Regions from separate parts of the Lederbergia sp. B243.17 genome, predicted to be linked through region 1. Evidence: riboswitches for the same ligand, from Rfam matches in the RefSeq annotation. Region 1 holds a riboswitch; each other region holds the start of a gene.
The links. Region 1 has a riboswitch for thiamine pyrophosphate ahead of tenA (thiaminase II). Riboswitches for the same ligand answer to the same signal wherever they lie in the genome.
Positions count from the first base shown of each region.

Region 1 (3,283 bases):
TATTGGCCGCCCGGCTGTTTTCAGGGATTTTTCCCCCTTTGTATTTACCTGTCAGCATTCCTTGCGCAAGCGGAGAAAAGACGACCTGACCGATTCCATATTTGCTTGAAACCGGGATCACCTCTTTTTCGATATATCGGTTCAGCATGTTATATTGCGGCTGGTTCACGACAATCCGGTCCAGCAAATACTTATCAGCGATGCCGACCGCTTCCTCGATTTGCGCTGCACTCCATTCACTAACACCCGCATACAGGATCTTCCCTTGACGGATCAGATCGTCGATGACGCGCAATGTCTCTTCGACCGGCGTCTCAGGGTCATAGCGGTGGCAATAAAAAATGTCGACATAATCAAGCTCCATCCGCTTCAAACTGTTGTTGACCTGTTCGTATACATGCTTGCGTGACAACCCGCGATCGTTCGGCAGGTCTCCCATCGGCCAGAAAGCTTTTGTAGTGATTACATATGACTCGCGGGGAAATGCTTTAAGGGCCTTGGCCATTACCCGCTCCCCCTCGCCCCGCTCATAAACATTCGCGGAGTCGAAGAAGTTGATTCCAAGATCATATGCTTTATGTATAATCTTTTCGGCAGTATTATCTTCAACTGACTTTCCATATGTAAGCCAGCTGCCCAAGCTGATTTCACTGACTTTCAAACCTGTTCGTCCCAGTCTGCGATACTTCATTTTATCAGCCCCATTTTCAGAATATTTACTATCACCCTATATTTTTCCTTACGAGAGGAGCTTCTGTCAAGAATTTGAACCTGCTTTCCCCGTTCTGGAGAAGCCAATAAACCGAGTCCCTTGGAACGTTAGATTCCCAATGTCCCCATCCGCAAGCTGGCCGTATTCCTTCCCATTGACCGCGAATTCCAAGCGGTCTCCGCTCTCCACTTCAAACGTGGCATAATAGTCCGTGGAAGCCATCATATCTCCTGCCCCCCCACTCACTTCTGCTCTTTTGGCAGACACGATTGCCGGAACAGTCAGTCGGGGAGAGTTACGATTTTTTGCACCTTGGATCGCTGACCTGATAATCGAAAAAAGAATAAGCCCGAATACTAGCAAAAACATCAGTGGCATCAAAAATTCAACAAAGGTAAAGCCGCCATAATGAAAATCCAATTCCATCTCCTCCTCTGCCATCCATTTGTTCTTTTACTGATTATAGACTAAAAAAGTTTCAATATTCGGATTGTCCAAACAAGATGCGTAAGAAAATTTACTGAAATCTTTCTATATGATATACTCAAGAGGACAATTTCATCTTTTTGTCAAACCGCTGGGGGAGCCTTTATGAAAGGCTGAGACGCGCATGTGAGGCGCGGACCCTTGGAACCTGATCTGGATGATACCAGCGTAGGGAAGTGGAGGCGCATATTTTTTTCAAGCATAATGCTGCTTCCCGTTCTTTCAGGGGGAGCAGCTTTTTTTATCCTCCTTCCTCTGCCCTTTATCCCGATCGACTATTTTTGGAAAAGGGGATGACGTGTTGACTTTCTGTGAAGAAGTACGCAGAGAATGCAATGATTTGTGGGAGGCGAGCTTTACCCACCCGTTTGTGAGAGGGATTGCGGACGGTACTTTGCCGCTCGATACTTTCCGGTTTTACGTGAAACAAGATTCCTATTATTTAAGCCACTTTGCCAAAGTACAGGCTTACGGGGCTGCCAAATCTCCGGATCTTGCCGTGACAAAGGCGTTTGCAGAGCATGCGCTTGCCACTTGTGAAGCCGAGCTGAGCCTGCATGAATCCTTCATGACCCTGCTCGATGTGACAGAACAGGAGCTGAAAGAGTTTGAACCAGCTCCAAATGCGTATGCCTATGTATCCCATTTATACCGCTGTGCTGATGGGGACCTGGCAGAAATACTCGCCGGCCTCCTCCCTTGCTATTGGCTCTATTATGAGATTGGCGAAAGGCTGAAGGATGCAAAACCTGGACACCCGATCTATGAACGGTGGATCGGGACTTATGGATCCGAATGGTTTGCTGAAAAAGTGAAGGAGCAGATCAACCGGATGAATGAGCTCGCCGAAGCCGCCTCACCTGAAAAGCGTCTGCTATTGAAAGAGCATTTCAAAAAGAGCAGCTATTATGAGTGGAATTTTTGGGAGATGGCTTGGAAACAGCAAAATTGGCGTGTATGCACTGATGTTCTCGCTGAAGGGAGGGCGTAACTGATGCTTCAACCGAAACTAATTAGCGAACTGCGTTCCCGCAATCCGCTCATCCACTGTATTACCAATTATGTTGTCGCCAACTTTCAGGCAAATGGCCTGCTCGCCCTTGGCGCTTCCCCTGTCATGGCTGAAGCTGCGGAAGAGTCAGCTGAAATTGCCGGCATCTCTTCCTGCCTGTCACTGAACATTGGCACATTGTCGGAAGAAACGGTAAAATCAATGATTCTTGCCGGGAAAGGAGCCAATCAAAATGGAGTCCCGGTAGTGCTGGACCCTGTCGGAGCAGGCGCTTCCTCCTTCCGTAAAGCCACAACAATGTCGATCATCGGGAAGGTCAAGCTGGCGCTGATCCGTTGCAATGCCGGAGAACTCGCGGCAATTGCCGGAGCGAAATGGGAAGCGCAAGGCGTTGATGCCGGAGAAGGTAATCTCGATATTGGGCATCTGGCTAGAAAAATAGCGCTGAAATATGAGACCATCGTTGCCGTAACCGGGGAAACGGACATCATTACGGACGGCCGGTCCTATGCAGAAGTAGAGAACGGAAGCCCGCTTCTCCCGTCTGTCACCGGCTCCGGCTGTTTGTTGAGCAGTGTCGCAGGCGCCTTCATCAGCATAGCGGACGATCCATTTGCGGGAACTGTGACAGCACTCGCCGCATATGGCATCGCGGGAGAAGAAGCGGCAGCCCGTTCAGAAGGTCCGGGAGATTTCATCCCGCATTTCCTGAACTCGCTTTACTCCATTACTCCTGAAGCAATTGAAAAGGCGGCACGGGTCACAGTAGAGAAGGCGGTGCTGTCATGACGAGCATTGGATTGACGATTGCCGGATCGGACAGCGGCGGCGGGGCCGGCATCCAAGCAGATTTGAAAACTTTCCAGGAGCTTGGCGTATTCGGCACCTCTGCCCTGACAGCTGTCACCGCGCAGAACACATTGGGAGTAAGCGGGGTTTATCCGATGGAACGGGTTGCCCTGCGCAAGCAACTGGATGCAATCGGTGAGGATTTCCAAATAGGCGCCTTAAAAACTGGGATGCTATTCAATGCTGGCCTGATCGAGGAAACTGTACAGGCGATTGGGCGCTAT
Region 1 is NZ_JBWBKF010000059.1:409-3,691, forward strand. It holds gene AC0TWI_RS11140 (aldo/keto reductase family protein) at 1-691, opposite strand, end outside; gene AC0TWI_RS11145 (DUF2500 domain-containing protein) at 758-1,132, opposite strand; TPP riboswitch at 1,282-1,390, shown strand; gene tenA (thiaminase II) at 1,500-2,189, shown strand; gene thiM (hydroxyethylthiazole kinase) at 2,193-2,999, shown strand; gene thiD (bifunctional hydroxymethylpyrimidine kinase/phosphomethylpyrimidine kinase) at 2,996-3,283, shown strand, end outside.

Region 2 (3,283 bases), on a different contig from region 1:
AAAGGAATCGAGTCTTCCCCGTTTTTCGTTTTCGGTATAATTTGTATGCTTACTAGTGAATTAGCCATTATTTCTTCCTCCTTATTCGGGTAAAAATTCATTCGTAAAGGCGCTGTCGACATCAAGTTCCCGATCAAGCAAATCGTTTTTCATCATCCAATCGGTATATTTCTGCCAGACTTCCTTTTTCTGCTCTCCCCATCTCGGGGCATCGTCTTTGTATTTATCAGCAAGCCACTTTTGGCTGCTTTTCACAAGTTCAGGATCAAGATCCGGCTCTGCATCAATCAGGATTTCCGCTGCTTCATCCGGGTTTTCAATCGCAAACTCGTAGCCTTCTGCAACAGCCGCCATAAATGCCTTGACCAGTTCAGGATCTTTCTCGATCAATTTTTCATTTGTCCCGATCACCGGAGTATAATAATCCAGCTCTTCAGCGTAGTCGATCAGATAAAGCATATTGATATCTTCATTGCGCCGTTCCGCTTCAACTCCCGTCCAAGCATAGTATATCCAGGCAAAGTCGATATCTCTTTTAACAGCCGTAAAAAAGTCGGTATCCCCCATGTTGATCATCTCAAGCTTGCCCGGATCGCCGCCGTCCTGCTCCATGATCGTCTTGAGCATTGCCTGCTCAACCGGGGCTCCCCAACCTCCATACGTCTTCCCTTCAAAATCCTTCGGACGGGTAATGTTTTTATCAACAGGTGCAGCGAAGCCCGACGTGTTGTGCTGAATTATCGCGCCAATCGAGACGATCGGCACATCCTGGGTCCGCGCTTCTGTCACAGATTCCTGTGTCGTAATCCCGAAATCGGCCTTGCCGGATGCGACAAGCTGATCAACGCCGGCCTCTCCCGGCAGGATGATGTCGGCATCAATCCCATGCTTCTTGAAAAAGCCTTTTTCTCTCGCGACGTAGAGCCCAGTGTGATTCGTATTCGGAGTCCAATCAAGTACGACAGAAACCTTCCTCTCGTCAGACTTTCCGGACGACGACTCCTCCTGTTCTTTTTTCCCGCAGCCGGCCACTAATAAGAGCAGGGCAGCAGTGAAAAGTAGCCATTTCTTCATCTTTTTCCTCCTTAGCGTGAAGGGGAGTTTGAACCGCAAACGAAAAGATGCCCAGGTGAGTAACCTGGGCATCAAAAAGAACACTCATTCATAATCGAGTCGTATGTTCCCTTCGCTGGTATGAGCCAGAGCAGGTTCAAAGGGTCAATGTCTATCGGACACTCTCTCAACCGGCATCACCGGTTCCCCCACATTCCTATATATTTGTTTGACAATCCTATTATAACAAAGTTTCGCCAAATTGCCAGAAACGGAACCCTACTGCAGGCTTTTCTCCAAAGCCTGCCCGAGAACAGGATATTGATAGGAATAACCATGTTCCGCCGCCTTTTTCGGGATCGCGCATTGTCCGGCCGTAAGCATGACGTTCATTTCCCCGAGCAGAAGCTTTAATACAGGGGCAGGTACAGGCAGCCAGTGGGGGCGGTGCAGGACGTTTCCAAGCATTTTTCCAAACTCCTGCATCCGGACAGGCTGCGGGGCAGTCAAATTGAGAGGGCCAGTTATGCGGGAGTTTTCAATAGCGAAACGGATCAGCCCTGCGGCATCTGCCACCTGAATCCAGGAGATCCACTGCCGGCCGGAACCGATTGTCCCGCCTGCGCCGAGTTTATACGGAAGAGCCATCAGCGGCAAAGCGCCGCCATCACCGAGCACGATTCCGAGCCTGGCAAACACGGTCCGGATACCAAGAGGTTCCGCTTTCGCCGCTTCCTCTTCCCATTCACGGACGACGTTTGCCAAGAAATCATCCGCAGCCGGCCTGTCCTGTTCCGTGAACCTTGCTGTTTCCGACATTCCGTAATACCCGACCGCCGAAGCGTTGATGAGCACCTCCGGCTTTCTTTCCAATGCTGCAAAAATACGAATCACCTCGCGAGTCGCGTCCATCCTGCTCTGGAGAATCCGCTTCTTCTTCGCCTTCGTCCATCTCAAGCCATTGATCGAATCTCCGGCAAGGTTGACGAATGCATCCACTTCGCCGAGATGTTTCTCCGGAATGCAGCCTTCCTCAAGCCACTGGACATAACCCGGTTCCTTCGCCCGCTCTCGGCTCCGGGTCAGAATTACCACTTGATGGCCGTTTTCGTTCAGCTGCCGCTTCAACTCCGCCCCGACAAAACCGCTTCCGCCTGCAATCGCAATCCGCATTTCCTATCCCTGCCTTTTTCTTCATTATAACGTCGTGCGGGAGGACCGCAATGTTTACAGATAGGAGAAAATAAAAACGGCCGGATCCAAGCTTATCGGATCCGGCCTTCGCTTATAAGGAAATAGATTGCAGTTCTTCTTGATTCATCGGCTTCAACGTATAGCCGAGCTCTTCCAGCTTTCCAATCAGCTCTTCGCATACCCCGCAGTTGGCGACGATAAAAGAGCGGTCCGTCTCCACAGTGTCCTTTACGGTTGAAAGCATTTTAAATAGGGATGCGGTCTTTTCGTATGTTTCGTCTCTCGGCAGTTCCTTCAAAAGCTGTGATGTTTCCTCTGTGAATGGCAAGATCCACAGTTCGCAATCAAGCGGCAGCTCAAGCATCTCGCTGAACACGTCCATTTTTTCCATCGGTGTCCGCAATGTATAGTCAGTCAGTTCATAAACACTCATTTCATTGTAATTGATATCCTTGAACGGCGATGGATCGCCTTTTTCAAAAGCCTTGATTTGCAGTTTGGATCCTGCTGTCTCTGTACCGTTACTATTTATTTCCTTAAACACACTGCTCATCTTCGCTTCCCCCTACTCCATTGTTTGTATATCTATTTACCTTTTTCATCTGGTTTTAAACCTTTGCGCCGGCGGGACGCACCGCCCAATTTTTACCGGCTACCTGGCTACAGTCTCTTTTAACAGACTGGCCAGTCCGTCGGAGTTCTTGACAAGTCAGTATTTTTTGAATACTATATAATTAGTGAAATCACTTTCATTCAACAGGAGATGAAGCGTTTGTTTGCTGATGATCGGTTTCAAGGATACCAGCCCGCAAACCTCCGTAAAGACTTCATATCCGGAATTACTGTCGGAATTGTGGCCATTCCTTTGGGGATGGCTTTTGCCATGGCGTCAGGAGTCAAGCCTGAATATGGCATCTATACGACCGTCATTGCCGGATTGATTGTTGCTTTATTTGGAGGATCAAGATTTCAGATTGCGGGACCCACCGGGGCGTTTATTCCGATTTTGCTTGCCGTTGTGCTTCAGTACGGCTAC
Region 2 is NZ_JBWBKF010000014.1:40,082-43,364, reverse strand. It holds gene AC0TWI_RS00905 (thiamine-binding protein) at 1-68, opposite strand, end outside; gene AC0TWI_RS00900 (ABC transporter substrate-binding protein) at 82-1,074, opposite strand; TPP riboswitch at 1,165-1,274, opposite strand; gene AC0TWI_RS00895 (TIGR01777 family oxidoreductase) at 1,333-2,226, opposite strand; gene AC0TWI_RS00890 (hypothetical protein) at 2,339-2,800, opposite strand; gene AC0TWI_RS00885 (SulP family inorganic anion transporter) at 3,020-3,283, shown strand, end outside.
Region 2: another riboswitch for thiamine pyrophosphate. It lies ahead of AC0TWI_RS00900 (ABC transporter substrate-binding protein); the one in region 1 lies ahead of tenA (thiaminase II).

Region 3 (3,283 bases), on a different contig from region 1:
TTCTGTATCGCCATCCGGCTGTCCAGCAGGCATGCGTCGTCCGAGCACCGGATGAAGTGCGCGGTGAGACAGTGAAAGCACTCATTATTTTGAACGATGAATACAAAGGGAAAATAGCGGAAGAGAACATCATCAATTGGGCGAAAGAAAAGATGGCGAGCTACAAGTATCCGCGAATTGTCGAATTCCACGACACGTTCCCGACAACGAGCAGCGGGAAAATCCTATGGAGGAAGCTTCAAGAAGCTTAAAAAAACCGGAGGAGCACTCGGAAAGTCAGATCTGACTTTCTGAGAACATCCTCCGGTTTTTTATCTTGGCAGCAACAGGAACAAGCCGACGAGCGAGATGAGCGGTATCGTGGAAACCATCATGCTTCCGATTGGCCGGAATACGGTAATGGCTGCTTCCGCTTCTTTCGGTACATCTACTTTTGTTTGCATCAGGACCAAAATTGGGGCAAACGTCATTAGTATAACAATGAGCAAAGCCGGGATGAGCAGCTCATTGATATCCTGTGCCGGGACCGAATTGATCATCGCGAAGATGACAAGCACAATCGGCACGATTTCGGCAATCGCGACGCCGATAAAGAAGTTGCGCTGCAACGTCGACTGCTGTTCAGGCTGCTGCTTTAATTTTTCTATGAAAATCTTGAACACGATTGAAATTGCAACGACAGCCAGTGCTGAAGCTGTAACATAAAGATAAGCTGTTGACATGCCTTCCCCCCTACTCCATACAAGGACATCGTTGGGGAAACTTCCCCGCCAAAAATCCACATTACCCCTATTACACAATACAAAAACAGATTTGTAAAGTGCATCTATTGAAAGCCTTGACAATAAAAAATGACATGGTACGATGGCTTTGAAACAACTTCATAGTTCAATAACTGCTAGGGGGGCCTTTTGAAAGGCTGAGATCAAAGTGTGACTTTGGGACTCTTCGAACCTGATCTGGTTAAAGCCAGCGGAGGGAAGTGGTGCATGGGGACGTATATCCTGATGTTTTTTTTCGTGCAGCCAACCACTATTCTTCTGAAGAGTAGTGGTTTTTATTATGCAAAAAAAGGAGGGCGGCGATGATCCATGCAGTAACGAATGATAATTGGGAGCAGAAGCGGCTTGCAGCATTTTCAAAAAAACTTCTGCCGTGGGTGGACCGGATCCATCTTCGGGAAAAACGATATTCCGAGAAGGAGACGGACTCGCTTGTGGAGACTTTTCTGAAGAGTGGAATACCTCCAAACAGGCTGATTGTTCACCATTTTCCTGAGATAGCCCACAAATACCGGCTTTATGGCGTCCATCTTCCTGAGCATATGGAAGGCATCCCGGAGCTGAAGCGCTCTTTTCCTGGGCTGAGAATCGGCCAATCCGTCCATTCGGCGGGAGCTGCCCAGCAGGCGGAGGAGGCAGGTGCAGATTATCTCTATTACGGCCATGTCTTCCTTTCCGATTCAAAGCCGGGCCACGCACCAAGGGGATTGGCGGAATTGAAGGCGCTCGTCCGGTCTGCCGCCATCCCGGTTATCGCCATCGGCGGCATCCATGCGGAAAACGCAGCGGATGTTCTTCAGACAGGAGCAGCTGGCATTGCAGCGATATCGGCGTTTTTTCCACCCGATGAATCGCTTGAAGAAGCTAGCAAACTCTCTATTTTAAGGAGGTGAGATTACGTGGAAGTGACCGTCAACGGCCAGAGACTCCAATCCCCGGATGACGTCCGGACTGTCGGAGAGCTGATCGAATTTTTAGCGGTGAAAAAGGAATTTGCCATTGTTGAGCAAAACGGCACGGTGCTGGAAAAGGGAAGCTGGAATGAGCATCCCCTAGCAGCAGGAGACAAAATCGAAATAGTCCAATTTGTAGGAGGCGGTTAAATGTCATTAAAAATCGGTCCATACACGTTCGCATCACGTTTATTTCTCGGAACAGGAAAGTTTCCGTCTGTCGCTGTCCAAAAAGAGGCTGTAGCCGCATCAGAAACGGAAGTATTGACCTTCGCCGTAAGAAGAATGAATATTTACAATCAGCAGCAGCCCAATCTGCTCGAAGAGATCGAGTTGGAAAGATTCCTATTTTTGCCGAACACTGCAGGGGCGAAAACAGCTGAAGAGGCAGTAAGGATTGCAAAGCTGGCGAAGGCTTCGGGTCTTTGCCATATGGTCAAGGTCGAAGTGTTCGGTTGTGACAAGACTCTTCTGCCGGATCCGTTCGAGACTGCGAAGGCCTGTGAACTTTTGCTTGAAGAAGGGTTCATCGTACTTCCGTACATATCCGACGACGTCATTCTGGCCAAAAGGCTGCAGGATATGGGCTGCCACGCGGTCATGCCGGCTGCTTCGCCGATCGGGTCGGGCCTTGGAATCTTGAACCCTGTGAATTTACGGATGATCATTGAAGCGGCCACAGTGCCGGTCATTGTCGACGCCGGCATCGGATCCCCAAGCGACGCCGCCTTGGCAATGGAACTAGGAGCAGATGCCGTGTTGTTAAACAGTGCCGTTTCTCGTGCGGATGATCCTGTAAAAATGGCCAAAGCGATGAAGTGGGCAGTGCGGGCCGGGCGTCTCGGATATGAAGCCGGCCGGATTCCGAAAAAGCCATTTGCCGAGCCGACAAGCCCGCTGGAGAATATTCCGTTGTGACGGCGGACCGTTATTCCAGGCAAGTGCTGTTCTCCCCGATCGGTGAAGAAGGCCAGAGGCGGCTGCTCGATTCCCATGTGATGATTGTCGGAGCAGGCGCCCTTGGCACATCCATCGCCGAAACATTGGCAAGGGCCGGGATCGGCAAGATCACGATTATCGACCGGGACTACGTCGAAGCATCCAATCTGCAGCGCCAGCAGCTTTTCACCGAAAAGGATGCGGCGGATAAGACGCCAAAAGCTGCAGCAATCAAAGCGGCGCTTGCCAGAATCAACCGGGATACCTTGATCGATGCGGTCATCGGTGAGGCTGATCCTGCCTGGCTTGAATCACGGGCGGAGACAGAGAAGTGGGACCTGATTATGGATGCGACCGATAATTTTGAGACGAGGCTGCTCATCAACGATGTTTCACAAAAATGGGGCATCCCCTGGATTTACGGAGCCTGTGTCGGATCCCAAGCGATCACCTATACGATCATCCCGGGGGAAACCCCTTGTCTCCATTGTCTGCTGGAAACACTGCCGCCCGCCGGCCTTACATGCGATACAGCGGGAATTATCTCGCCCGCCGCTCAGCTGGTGACGGCGATCCAAACGGCGGAAGCACTCAAAATCCTGACAGGCA
Region 3 is NZ_JBWBKF010000023.1:38,701-41,983, forward strand. It holds gene AC0TWI_RS02885 (long-chain-fatty-acid--CoA ligase) at 1-251, shown strand, start outside; gene AC0TWI_RS02890 (hypothetical protein) at 312-722, opposite strand; TPP riboswitch at 891-998, shown strand; gene AC0TWI_RS02895 (thiamine phosphate synthase) at 1,085-1,675, shown strand; gene thiS (sulfur carrier protein ThiS) at 1,682-1,885, shown strand; gene AC0TWI_RS02905 (thiazole synthase) at 1,886-2,653, shown strand; gene AC0TWI_RS02910 (ThiF family adenylyltransferase) at 2,650-3,283, shown strand, end outside.
Region 3: another riboswitch for thiamine pyrophosphate. It lies ahead of AC0TWI_RS02895 (thiamine phosphate synthase); the one in region 1 lies ahead of tenA (thiaminase II).